2 linked regions of the Spartinivicinus poritis genome follow. The protein of the gene in region 2 interacts with the protein of the main gene of each other region in a pairwise test. Links are inferred from orthologs where the notes say so. Each region holds a gene or a part of one and is shown on either strand. Other genes may lie near its edges.

What was found.
Region 1: the proteins of pepP (region 2) and ORQ98_RS04440 interact in binary tests that used the Escherichia coli proteins (3 or more experiments, as listed by UniProt). The link is inferred for Spartinivicinus poritis from one-to-one orthologs.

What each region holds. Positions count from the first base shown.
Region 1 is NZ_JAPMOU010000004.1:451-6,553, forward strand. The notes cover bases 159-3,082. They hold ORQ98_RS04440 (aminoacyl-histidine dipeptidase), read right to left. Parts: upstream 2,388-3,082; coding sequence 930-2,387; downstream 159-929. Other genes in these bases: ORQ98_RS04435 (DUF1835 domain-containing protein), read right to left, coding at 159-827; ORQ98_RS04445 (hypothetical protein), read right to left, coding at 2,636-3,025. In the rest of the region: more of ORQ98_RS04435, read right to left, coding at 1-158; ORQ98_RS04450 (hypothetical protein), read left to right, coding at 3,391-3,576; ORQ98_RS04455 (hypothetical protein), read right to left, coding at 3,772-4,041; ORQ98_RS04460 (PspA/IM30 family protein), read right to left, coding at 4,126-4,821; ORQ98_RS04465 (type 2 periplasmic-binding domain-containing protein), read left to right, coding at 5,116-5,871. UniProt on the Escherichia coli protein: Dipeptidase with broad substrate specificity. Requires dipeptide substrates with an unblocked N-terminus and the amino group in the alpha or beta position.
Region 2 is NZ_JAPMOU010000011.1:130,637-136,811, reverse strand. What follows is about bases 1-2,996. They hold pepP (Xaa-Pro aminopeptidase), read right to left. Parts: upstream 2,162-2,996; coding sequence 839-2,161; downstream 1-838. Other genes in these bases: ORQ98_RS11165 (UPF0149 family protein), read right to left, coding at 2,195-2,782; ubiH (2-octaprenyl-6-methoxyphenyl hydroxylase), read right to left, coding at 1-774. Also shown: ORQ98_RS11160 (TIGR02449 family protein), read left to right, coding at 3,004-3,213; ORQ98_RS11155 (cell division protein ZapA), read left to right, coding at 3,210-3,530; ORQ98_RS11145 (5-formyltetrahydrofolate cyclo-ligase), read left to right, coding at 3,775-4,446; ORQ98_RS11140 (hypothetical protein), read right to left, coding at 4,554-4,736; ORQ98_RS11135 (EVE domain-containing protein), read left to right, coding at 5,157-5,627; ORQ98_RS11130 (diguanylate cyclase domain-containing protein), read left to right, coding at 5,859-6,175.

The sequences.
Region 1 (6,103 bases), on a different replicon or contig from region 2:
CCCAATTTTTTCATTATTGCAAATTGATACGAGTCGCCAGTTAAATCACATCCATCCATATCATAGCCTAGCGTAAAGCCAATTACTTTTGTTGCTTGAGGGCCCGTTTTTAATGTATTTCGCAGTATAGACTCATCCCAAGTGGATAATCCTGTTTGTTTATCAGGATAACGATAAACTAAATATTTAAGCGCACGTACTAAAAAGGGTAATTCTTTTTTATCTTCTTGAATAAACTCAATATATAAGTCTGGGGTTGGCGAGACCAATGCATGCCAACAATCTGTTAAAATTTTAATTGAGCTATCTGTTAATTGGTATGATGAGTCTGCACTTAAGACTTTTTCATGGTTTAACATTCCTAAACCATGAATTTCATATTTAATACCCTTTACTTTAGAAAATTGATGGATAAATACGCTAGAAAAATCAATTCCCAAGCGTTCAAAAAGAAATGTTAAAAAGCAGAGCATTATTTGATCGCTAAGTGCCGTACCAACCCAGACATCAATTCTATCCGATGACTTTAATTCTTCATAACCAACATATAAGTCCCGATCAAACTCATACATTTCAAATGGCTCTATGCCACATAACTTATGCACATCATTCCAATAAGCCTGTCTATAAGATATCCAGTCGTCGATTGAGATGATGGCCTTTAATGGGCCACAGGAAAGCACATCATTAACTACTAAGAACTCAGACTTTGAAATTCCCAATGCCTGTTTCAATACCCCTGCAGCAGAGGTACCATTGGTTATGTGCATATTTAAACCCTCTATAGCTGTTTGAGTTAAGTCTTGCCCTTGGTTTTGACAACGCATAGCTTACAGTTAAACCTGCAGAATAACGTTAAGATATACCAAGCCAACTTTTGCAGCACAAGAACGGTAAGAGATTTTTCTCACCGCTTTTGTGTTTGACTATTATTTTGTGGGTATATGCTTCAATGTATCAACCAAATAATCCCAAAACTTACTCACCGACTGAATATGCACTTTTTCATCAGGCGAATGAGCATTTCGAATGGTTGGCCCAAAAGAAATCATATCCCAGTGAGGATAAGGGTTTCCTAGCAAACCACACTCAAGCCCTGCATGAATAACTTTAACTTTCGGAACCACTCCAGATAACGCTTTATACCGCTCCTTCATTAAAGTTAATATTTTTGAGTTTGGATTTGGCTTCCAGCCAGGGTATTCACCTGATATCGATACTTTAGCACCCGCCACTTTAAAATTTGCAGCAACACTGTTAGCCAGATCATCACGAGCGGAATTAACCAAGCTTCTCACTAAAGATAATACCAGCACATCATTATCATCAGATTTTACAATTGCAAGATTATTAGAAGTTTCAACAACACCTTTAAATTCATCACTCATCCTTGAAGGACTAGAAATGCAAGCAGCAACAGAGTAAACCAGCTTTTTTATACTTTCAGTCGTATATACTCTCTCAGGTAAGCCCACCTTGACTGCGTCAATAGATAAGCTAGTTTCAACTGAACTGTATTCGTTTTTTATTGTTTGATAAAAATTATTTAACGCCTTTTTAAATTCAATTTCTTTATGCTGACTGACAACCAGCGTCGTGAATGATTCTCTAGGTATAGCATTGCGTAGCGTCCCACCATTCAATGAGGCAACCTTCACATCTAGAATATCTATACTCTCAAGTAAAAAACGATTGATGATTTTATTTGCATTACCTCGACCTTGATCAATATCTAATCCAGAGTGCCCTCCTCGCAACCCCGTCACTTTAACCTCAAATGCAATATCATCACTACACGTATGCTGCCAATCCATCGCTAGCTTAGCACTGACATCAACACCACCCGCACAGCCAACATAAAGCTCACCTTCATCTTCCGTATCCATATTCAGCAGGATGTCACCCTCAAAATAACCAGCCTCTAAACCAGCAGCCCCTGTCATCCCCGCCTCTTCATCTATAGTTAACAGCACTTCCAATGGGCCATGCTCAATATCTTTGGCAGTTATAACAGCTAATGCAGCAGCAACCCCTACTCCATTATCAGCTCCCAAGGTTGTGCCCTTAGCAGTCACCCACTCGCCGTCAATAAAGGTAGTAATCGGGTCAGTTAGGAAGTTATGTTCCGAGTCAGCGTTTTTCTGTGGCACCATATCCACATGCCCTTGCATAACCACACCACGCCGATTTTCCATACCCGGTGTTGCAGGTTTTCGGATAATGAGATTACCTACTTTATCTCTTTCATAAGACAGGTTATGTTCCCGACACAAAGACTCTATGTAATATACGACAGCTTCTTCATACTTTGAAGGTCGTGGAATTTGAGTAATTTGATGAAAAATACTCCAAAGAGGTGTAGGAGTTAAACTGGCAATTGATGTCAAAACTTCCTCCAAATTAGTACACTTTTAGATATCATTTATTGATCTTTTTATGTCATACGCATATCATTTAGAGAATACCACCACCAGTATAATTATTAAAGCTCACTAGTTTCGACTATTGTTAATTATTTATTCAAATGCTCTTGATCAAACACATATAAGTACAACATTAAAAAATCGCAAATAATATTGTGGCTGAAAATAACTAAGCCAATAATGATCAAATTCTATATTTTCTGAAATTCTCTTCATACTGTTATTTTTTTATAGTAAGCTTCACCTTTACCAGGAATATTAATGATAATAAACCCTGTTTTCTCTAAGTGAGCACGAAGCTTTAAGTTTGGTTTAGCGCAATCAATCGCGTGAACAATACAACTAATTGCATCTAACTGTTTTAACTTTGCTATATATTTAGCCACTTTTGCAATTGCAGGTAATACTCCTTCTCCACCACCATCAATTTGAGCGAGTTCTACAATCAGTTCATTATTTTTTTGAGTAAACTGACCTAACACTTCAGCCGTTCCAACAGTAAAAACAATAGGCTTATCAACTAAAACAAGGCTATCAAAGTATGCTTCAGGCCAGTTTAACACTTCCTTTAAAGGTGAGCCTTCAATTACAATCTTTATCACTGTCAAAGCCAATAGGAAAAAAGGAATTTAAACATTAGCTGCTTTCAAGTTCACTGAGCTACCAAGAGTACCTTTTGGTACCCAACATTTCTTCAACGCTTCACGCTAGTATAAGCCCCCCTCTTTCCTAGATAGGAAACATCTGAGCCTATGGATAACTCAATATGGGCTTCTGAATATAGTGACTGATACTTAGTAAATATTAACCTCCAAATATCAGCAGCACTTAATATAAATACTCTATAAGTTTTAGAGTTCGACTATACTTAACAGAATACAGGATCAGGTTAAACCTATTAAAGTATTGAAGAGCAAACCTCCTCTCTTTTGTGTATAATACTTACTCAACCAAAGCAGGAGCTCCCATGGCACGTAAGAAGCAAGAAGAACTATCAAGTGAAACCCGCCAGAAAAACATTGATGATCAAGTAGCAGCTTTTCTTAAAGCAGGCGGAGAAATCCAAGAAATACCTAAAGGTCAAAGTGGGTATGAGTCTAGCGGAGGCCGCAAAAGCATAGTGCTTGGCAGCCCATCTGAGAAGAAAAAGTAGGTAAGCTCTAGCCATACTAACTCTTGAAAGCGAGCGACCTGCTTACTCTTCCTAGCTTACAGGTCGTTATGCAACCCCCAAGTTATCTAGCCTCCCATCCAAAACCCCTTCAGGCAGCTGATAACCACCGTATTCTGTATGTATTACCCTACAAGACCTTAGATGAATCGCCTTACCAGATAAGCGCTTGGTAAATTAGTCCACTAACTTACCAAGCGCTCGGATAGGCAGCATAATGAACTCAGCTGAAAGCTCAATGGTTACCTCAAACACATCAAGCCACCATTGCCAGGCACTGTTATTATCATGATGACGCCTCTTGGGCCAAACATACCGAGCAACAATAAAGCCTGAAAGTGCTACCACTAAAGTTAGCCAGCTAAAACCACCTATAAAGAGATGCATGAGCAAAAAGAAGGATATTATAAATAAGGCTGTAGAAAAGAATATTCTGAATGGATACATAAACTTTATCTCCTTATTTAGAGCTGCCCTTTAGTTAAAAAAAAGCCCCTTACTCAAGGGGCAAAGTTGCTGATGGGCATGAAATTATTTAGCTGTATTTTTTGCTTTTAAGCGAGCCAGCACATCATTAGCACTTGATGCATTAGCTTTAATACCTGCAGCTTTCATTTTGCTTTCTAAATCATTTTCAGCACATTCTGTTGATAACTCATGTGCAGCTTCCATTTGAGCAGCACGCTCAGCTTGCTTTTGCTTAATTCGCTCTAAAGAGTCAGCAGCCGTCGTCATTCTAGAGTTTGCACCACTGTAGCGTGCAGCCACTGCTGCTTGGGCTTTCTGTACACTATCAGTTGCTTTAACTGTATCAACCTGCTGTCTTAAGCGCTTCAAGTTGCTTTCTGCATGTTTGACTGCACTGCGAAGACTTTCAACACTCTTGGTATATCCAGCTTTCACTTCCTCTTCAGAAGTCAATTGAGCCTCAAGCTCAGCAATTTTTTCCGCAATACTGATAGCAAGTGCTTCGTCACCTTTATCTAAGGCCTGTCCAGCATATTGCTCATATTCGTTAATTTTGGCAGTCAGCTGACTACATTTATCAGTGACTAGTTTTTGCTTGGCCATAATGTTGGCTAATGCTGTTTTAGAGCGGTTTAGCTCTTCACTCGCATCACGAATTTCCTGATCAAGGATACGAAGCGCCTGGCTATCAACAATTGCTTCTCCAGCTTCAGTTGCTGCACCACGAATAGCTGTCATTAATTTATTTAAAATGCCCATGCGCTGTTCCTCTTAAAGTTCACGTTGTATTTAAGTTGGGGATAGGATAACTCCTTAACCGCCATTACATGTAACAATGAATCGCATGTTACATGTCAGAACAAAGTTTGTCCATAATTTTTTACATGTAATAAGTGAAAGTTTCGCTACTAAATTTCGCTACCCATATAATCTATTGATTTTTATACATATTAATCACACACAAACAGAGCAATAGCACTCCTCCAATTGCTATTCCCACGGTCACCCACTATAAGATAGATATGTCTGATTACTTACTTGCTTATTAAAACAATGTTGAAACGTTTACTTGCAGCTATATTCTTGACGCTGTTTAGCTACACAAGCATCGCAGGAGAAGAAATTCCTATTTGGAGCTATTACGAATCGCCACCCTTTGGTGTTAATGAAGACAAAAGTGACATCACCAGCTTTCTGGCAACCTACTTGACCAGCCATAGCGGCGGCAAATGGTCATTTATATCCAAATTTCTACCTCGCCCTCGCTTAAACAAGTATCTAGAGGAACAACAAAAAGGGATTGCAATATGGGCTAACCCAATTTGGTTTGGCGATAAAAGCGAAACACGCTATGACTGGACCAATAGTGTTGTATTAGGTAGAAATGAAATCGTCTCCTTAAAAGAAAGCCCTGTACCTTACCAAGAGCCAAGCTCACTCACTGGCAAAAAGTTTGGAGGCGTTAGAGGTCACCGTTATGTGGGAATTGATGATTTAGTAAGCAACGGCAAGATTAATCGTAAAGACAGTGCATCATTTGAAAAGAATTTTTTAAAACTATTAAGCAAACGTGTTGATGTCATTCTTATTCCCAGAGGAGAACTTTTTCACTTAATGAAAAAAAATAATGCAGAGGATAAAATCTATATTGCCAGCCAGCCTCATCAAGTATACAAACGAAAAATGCTAGTCACCAAAAATCTTCCTGGCGTCCGCGATTTTATTAATAATCAGTTAAACACACTAAAGAACAACAATGACTGGATTACACTATTAAAAAATGCAGGTATTTATAAAGAAAGCCAGTAAGCTAGCAACTCTTTATTTATGACCTTTGTTTATTGCTATATTCACTTTACACCCTTCTAAGTTGCCTGACAGTATCAAAACAACCGTCTTGCTCAACAACTTTTTCAATAGAATAAATAGGAATAAGTAGCGCTTAATTATAGTAAAACAGGTTCCTAACTCACTCAGCACTAACAATGCGCTCAGCTAAGGACATATATAACTCAATGGTAAAGGGCACCTTTAAAGTCAA
Region 2 (6,175 bases):
ATCTGTTGCATCTAACCATTGTGGGGCTTGGTCTTGGTAAATAGACCAAATCAATGCTGAATGATTTTTAGCTAATGGTAGCAAAGCCATGGGGCCTTGTTCAGTAAAGCGTTCAAAGGCCTGGCCTTGATTAGGCTTCGAGGTTGTTACATTAGCAATCATGGCCGTTTGGTGATAATCCGTACATTGAACATTAATACCCAACTGGGTGATTAATGGTGATCGGCCGCCATCTGCAATCACCAGTAAGTCCGTCGTTAGCCAGCTTTTTTTCTCTCCCTGCTCTATTTCAATGGCATAGCCTGTTGCTAAAGGCTTTACCTGGCAGGCCGTTGCTGGTGACAATAGTTCAATAGCCGGGTATTGCTTAATTACTTTAAATAGATTTTGTCCCAACTGCTGATTTGCTACTACATACCCAAAAGCATCCAGTTGATATTCATCTGTATTCATTCGGGTAAAGCCAAACCGGCCTTGGTCTGATACATGAATATGCTTGATTGCGGTGGCATGCTGAGCCAGTGACTGCCAAACGCCTAATTGCTCTAACAACAACTGGCTACCCAGAGATAATGCGGTAGAACGAGCATCATAACTGGGCTGCTGATTCGCCTGGTTAATCGGGTGAGGTTCAATAATCGCTACAGGCATAGAAGACTGGTGACTATGCTTAGCTAGGCTGGTTTGCAAGGCAAGCGCTAGCGAGGCGCCTACCATACCACCGCCAATGACCACTACAGGAAAATGGTTGTCAGGCTTGTTAGCTTCGGTCATTTAGCATCACCGAATAATGGCGTATGCTGCAAAACGAATGCACTCATCGCTGTTCATCATACCTTCAAGTTGACTTCTTCATTAAATCTTCTATTTCTGTAACTTCTTTAGGCACATCTGCTGACATTACTATATGGCCAGATTCAGTAACAACTACATCGTCTTCTATTCTTACCCCAATACCACGCCAGCGCTTTTCTACATCTTCATTATCAGGGGCGATATAAATACCAGGTTCAATGGTAAGCACCATGCCAGGCTCTAATTTACGCCATTCCCCATCAATTTTATATTCACCCACATCATGTACATCCATACCGAGCCAGTGACCCGCTTTGTGCATATAAAAAGGCTTATATTTTTCTTCTTTAATTAGTTGTTCAACATCACCTGAAAGTAAGCCAAGTTCAACTAACCCTTCAGTAATCACTTGGACTGTTACATCATTGGGCTGATTAAAATGATTACCAGGTTGAACAGCTTCAATTGCAGCTAATTGGGCTTTTAATACCAGCTCATAAATAGCCTGTTGCTCTTTACTAAATTTGCCATTAACCGGAAATGTTCGGGTAATATCAGAGGCGTAGTGATCTAACTCGCAGCCTGCATCAATCAGTACCAAATCACCATCAGCCAAAACGTCATTATTTTCAGTGTAATGTAATATGCAAGCATTAACGCCACCACCAACAATGCTGTTATAGGCTGCTGCACGACAGCCGTTGTAAACAAACTCATGCAGTAGCTCAGCTTCAAGTTGGTATTCATAACAGCCAGGTTGGCAGGCTTTCATAGCTCTTAAATGAGCATTGGCAGAAATTTCTGCTGCTTTTTTCATAAGCGCTATTTCTGCTTCACTCTTAAAAATACGCATCTCATGCAAAATATGGTCAAGTGCAACAAACTCACCTGGTGGTACGGAGCCCTGTTTGGTTTTGGCTTTGATGGAATTAATCCAGCTCATCATTCGGCGGTCAAAAATCTCGTTGGTGCCTATTTCATAATAAACACGAGACTTGCCTTCAATTAGTCCTGGTAGTATTTCGTCAATATCATTGACTGGAAAGGCATCATCAAAACCGTATTTTTCACAAGCACCTTCTTGACCTGCTCGTAAGCCTTCCCATAATTCTTTTTCTGGATCTTTTTCCCGGCAAAATAAAATAGCTTCGCCATGGCTGCGACCTGGGATAAGTACTAGCACCGCTTCAGGTTCAGGAAAGCCTGATAAATAGTAAAAATCACTGTCTTGTCGATAAGGGAAATCAACATCTCGGTTGCGAACTTGAATGGGTGCTGAAGGTATTACTGCAATACTATTGTCGTCCATTTCTGCCATTAAATTGGATCGACGCTGTTTGTATTCTGAAGTGGGTAGCTGTTTCATTATTATGTTTAACCCCTAATTAGTGTATTCAAACTAGTGAAGTTGAGAGTCACTTTTTTCAGTGGAGCCTTTTGAGCCACACTCACTGAACACCAGTATTGCGTTAATGCGGACATATTCAGTCACCTGGTGCCAGTCCATTTCATTAGAGTCAGCTTCTTCTATATCTTCACTTTGTACTTGTGAAATTTCAGTAAAGTCTAAAAGAATGTCTTTTACATCAGTAGATAGCTGAGCTTGTTGCTGCCCAGATAACCCAAACCCAGCTAAAAAACTATGAGTCCAGTTAGCGAGCTCTTTAAGGCGACTTTCCAGCTCAGCATCGTCATCAGGTAGTAACAAACGAAAACCATATTCGGGATCAGCCAACTGCTCTTCTGTTTGCTGGTATAAGGAAACCAGCATAACCTTTGCCTGATCAGGCAACACTTCTTCAATATCCAACAGTTGTTGAACTTGGCAGAGCCAACTATCGGCTGATAGTCTCAAACCACCTGCTAGCATACCTGTTAACAAACCATGTAATTCTGCTGGAGAAGCAAACAGCTCCAATGAAACAAACAGGTTAGCAACATCATCAAAGCTAATCGTTGCTGAAGGAGCTTGAGCTGCATTTTTCATTGCAATTCTACCTAGATGTTTAGTTTGTCTCTATCCTAACATTTGAGGGTATTGCAAACTACTGTACACCTTAAGAGTGAAGCGATTACTGATATGACGAGTGATTTTAAAATCTAATATTAATAGTAAGGCGTTGAAATAGTTGGTGTTGGATTGACCCTGGCAGAACGGCCCACTATAGTAATCGCAAGCCTTATACCCTGATACCTTAGTCGTTTAAAATGGATCATCACTTATTTCAGCAGCTTGCAAATAAAACTGAACAATTGATCGCTTTGTGCGAACAATTAAAACAGGAAAATGCTCAGCTTCGTGCCAATGAGCAACAGTGGCGTGAAGAACGGGTGTATTTGATAGAAAAAAATGAGATTGCCCGTACTAAGATTGAGGCGATGATCACTCGGTTAAGAACGCTGGAACAAGAGTCATGAGTGACACAACAACACAAACAGCAACAGTTAACATTTTAGATAAAGGGTATCGGGTAAGTTGTAAGCCTGAAGAGCAGCGTGCTCTGGTCGATGCAGCCCAGTACCTAGATAGCAAAATGCGAGAGATTCGGGAAAGAGGGGCTGTGGTTGGGTTGGAGCGGATTGCAGTGATGGCCGCGTTGAATATTGCCCATGAACTTTTACAGTTAGCTCAGCAGCGGCAGCTAGCCGAGGAAGATACCCAAGCACAGTTACAATCCCTGCTGGATAAAGTCGAGCAAGTATTAACAGATAGCGATACGCCTGCTTTTGATTAAAAATTTTCATAAAAAAAGGGGCGACAATCTAACTCAAATCGATATAATGAAATCAAGCTCCCTGCTCTGTTGGCCAGTCATGAATGTCCCTGAGCCGATAATTTAGGAACTGGAGGCTCCTTGCAGGTGTCGGCGTGCAAGTCCGCTATAGGCGGAAAGCCCAAAGCATCTCAGCAGCCACCACCTTGAACCTAGGGTTCAAGGGCCCAATTGACAGCGGCGGATTGGGGAGCGGTTTTAAACTATGCCTGAAGTAAAAAATAATAGAATTCTTCTTGCTGACAATGAACGTCAGCCGTCACTTCTAATCAATAACCCAGTAAATCCCCAACAGCGTAAACAACTCAGAGCAACCCTTCGCCAAGCACGTCGGGCGCTTACTTGTCAGCAGCAACAATTAGCTAGCCAGCGGCTACTTAAAGTTTTATTAAGCAGACCAGAGTTTCTGAAGGCTAAACACATAGCAGTGTATTTAGCGAATGACGGCGAAATTGATCCTATGCAAATAATAGAAGCAGCTTGGGCAATGAATAAGCACTGTTATTTACCTGTGTTGCATCCTATTTATCATAATCGACTGTGGTTTCTGCGTTTTAGGCCGACGACAAAATTGGCACCGAATCGTTTTAATATATTGGAACCAACTGTGCGAGCTGGGCATCTAAAGTCTGCTTGGGCGATGGACTTGGTATTACTGCCGTTGGTTGGCTTTGATCAATATGGAGGGCGTTTAGGAATGGGGGGGGGCTTTTATGACAGAACTTTTGAGTTTATTGTGAAAAACCCATTGAAGCCTCGTCCCAAGTTGGTAGGTTTGGCTCATGAGTGCCAGCGAGTGGATAAACTGCCCACTGCCAGTTGGGATATCCCACTGACAGGGATTGCTAGTGATAGTAAGTACTATACAGCAAAATAAGGTGCGGCTAGGTAAGCATGTCACAGGGCAAAAGTGCAAAGGCTTCATAGTGCCAAGTGACTTGATTGCAAGTAATTGCTTACCTGGGCCTTATAAAGAACACACTTTTATAGTGTGCGTTGTGCATCAGTGTTTGATTGGTTTACTGTTGGTGTAGCATTATTTGTAACGGTGGCGAGCTCGGCTGAACTTTTTGATAAAGTCATTTGAGCAAAACCTGTGGTCAGCACCCCCAAGCCAAAAATAAAAACTAACACCAGCATAAAATCAGGTTTGTTTTTTTGTGTCATTTCCACTAACCCTGCTGGTCTTTCAGTTAATTCCTAAATTTCCCCAAGTGGTCTTTGCAGTTAGCAAGACAGCTACAAGCTCTTTTATTGACACAGGGAGATATTTATTTTCTCTCAGTGGTTATTACTACACACGTCCTTAGTAAATTGTGGTGAACGAATTGCTACTTGTTTTGTGGTTCATGTATGTAACAATTGTCTATATAGCAAATTTATCGCTTATTTGTATTAGTTGTTTGCTAGTCACCAACTACCTTAGTTACTAAGCACCTCACTCACTAAGTACTTCACATGTGCCGTATGAGCATTGTGGTTTAATTGTACTCATTAGTTAATTGAATGAACGTGACTATAGCCACAGTTTAAAATATGTGTGAAGTAAAACCAATTAGCATATAAAACGCAAGGAATATTTCTTACATGCCAAATTACTGGTTAATGAAGTCTGAACCCGGTGTTTTCAGTATAGACGATCTTGCTAACTGTCCTAATCAAACAGAGCACTGGGATGGGGTAAGAAATTATCAAGCAAGAAATATGATGCGTGATCAAATGCGCAAAGGAGATTTGGTGTTTTTTTATCACTCCAGTTGCAAAAAAACTGGAATTGCAGGAATAGCGAAAGTCGTCAAAGAAGCTTATCCAGATCATACGGCACTTGATTCTGACTCCGACTATTTTGACCCCAAAAGTACAGTCGATAATCCACGCTGGTTTATGGTAGATATTCAATTTGTAGAAAAGTTCACACACTTGGTTTCATTGCAACGCTTAAAGGAAAACCCACTGTTAAAGGATTTACCACTGGTACAAAGAGGTAGCCGCTTATCAATCATGCCTGTAGCTGAAAAACAGTGGCATGAAATTTCATCTATGGTGACAAAACTGTGAGTTTAATAGAAGAATAGCTGACTCATTGGGACATAGGCTTTTCTTGATGTTGTTCCACACCACAAAGGCTAAAAAAGTACCTTGCCAGAAAATAAATGTGCTTGAAGACTATTATCAACTTTATGCATATACCTATGGCTCTCCAACCAGTTGATTAATAGTAAAATAGTGGATAACAGGCCTGTATATTAAGCTCTAGCCAACTAAATCGGTTGTGACTATGCTTGAAATATGGAGCAGGAAAGGGCAGCTGTGTTATCCCCTACAACAGAATCGAGTTTAGTTAAGTGGATTAATGTTGGTGGTGGCTTATTAGTATCCCTCATCAGCGTTTATCTTTTTGTATCTGAAATTTCTCAACCTGTGGCTATCAGCCTGATGTTACTAGGGATGGGTATGGTAGCCTACCTCCACAATGCCTGGCTAGCAATAGGCATCGCCTGTGCGGCTATCGTTTCAGCACTGTTTTCCCTATTTGAAGGCATTTCTATCCAACAGTTTTATGTTGAAAATGAGCTATTAATGTTGGATGAGGATGATCATGAGGT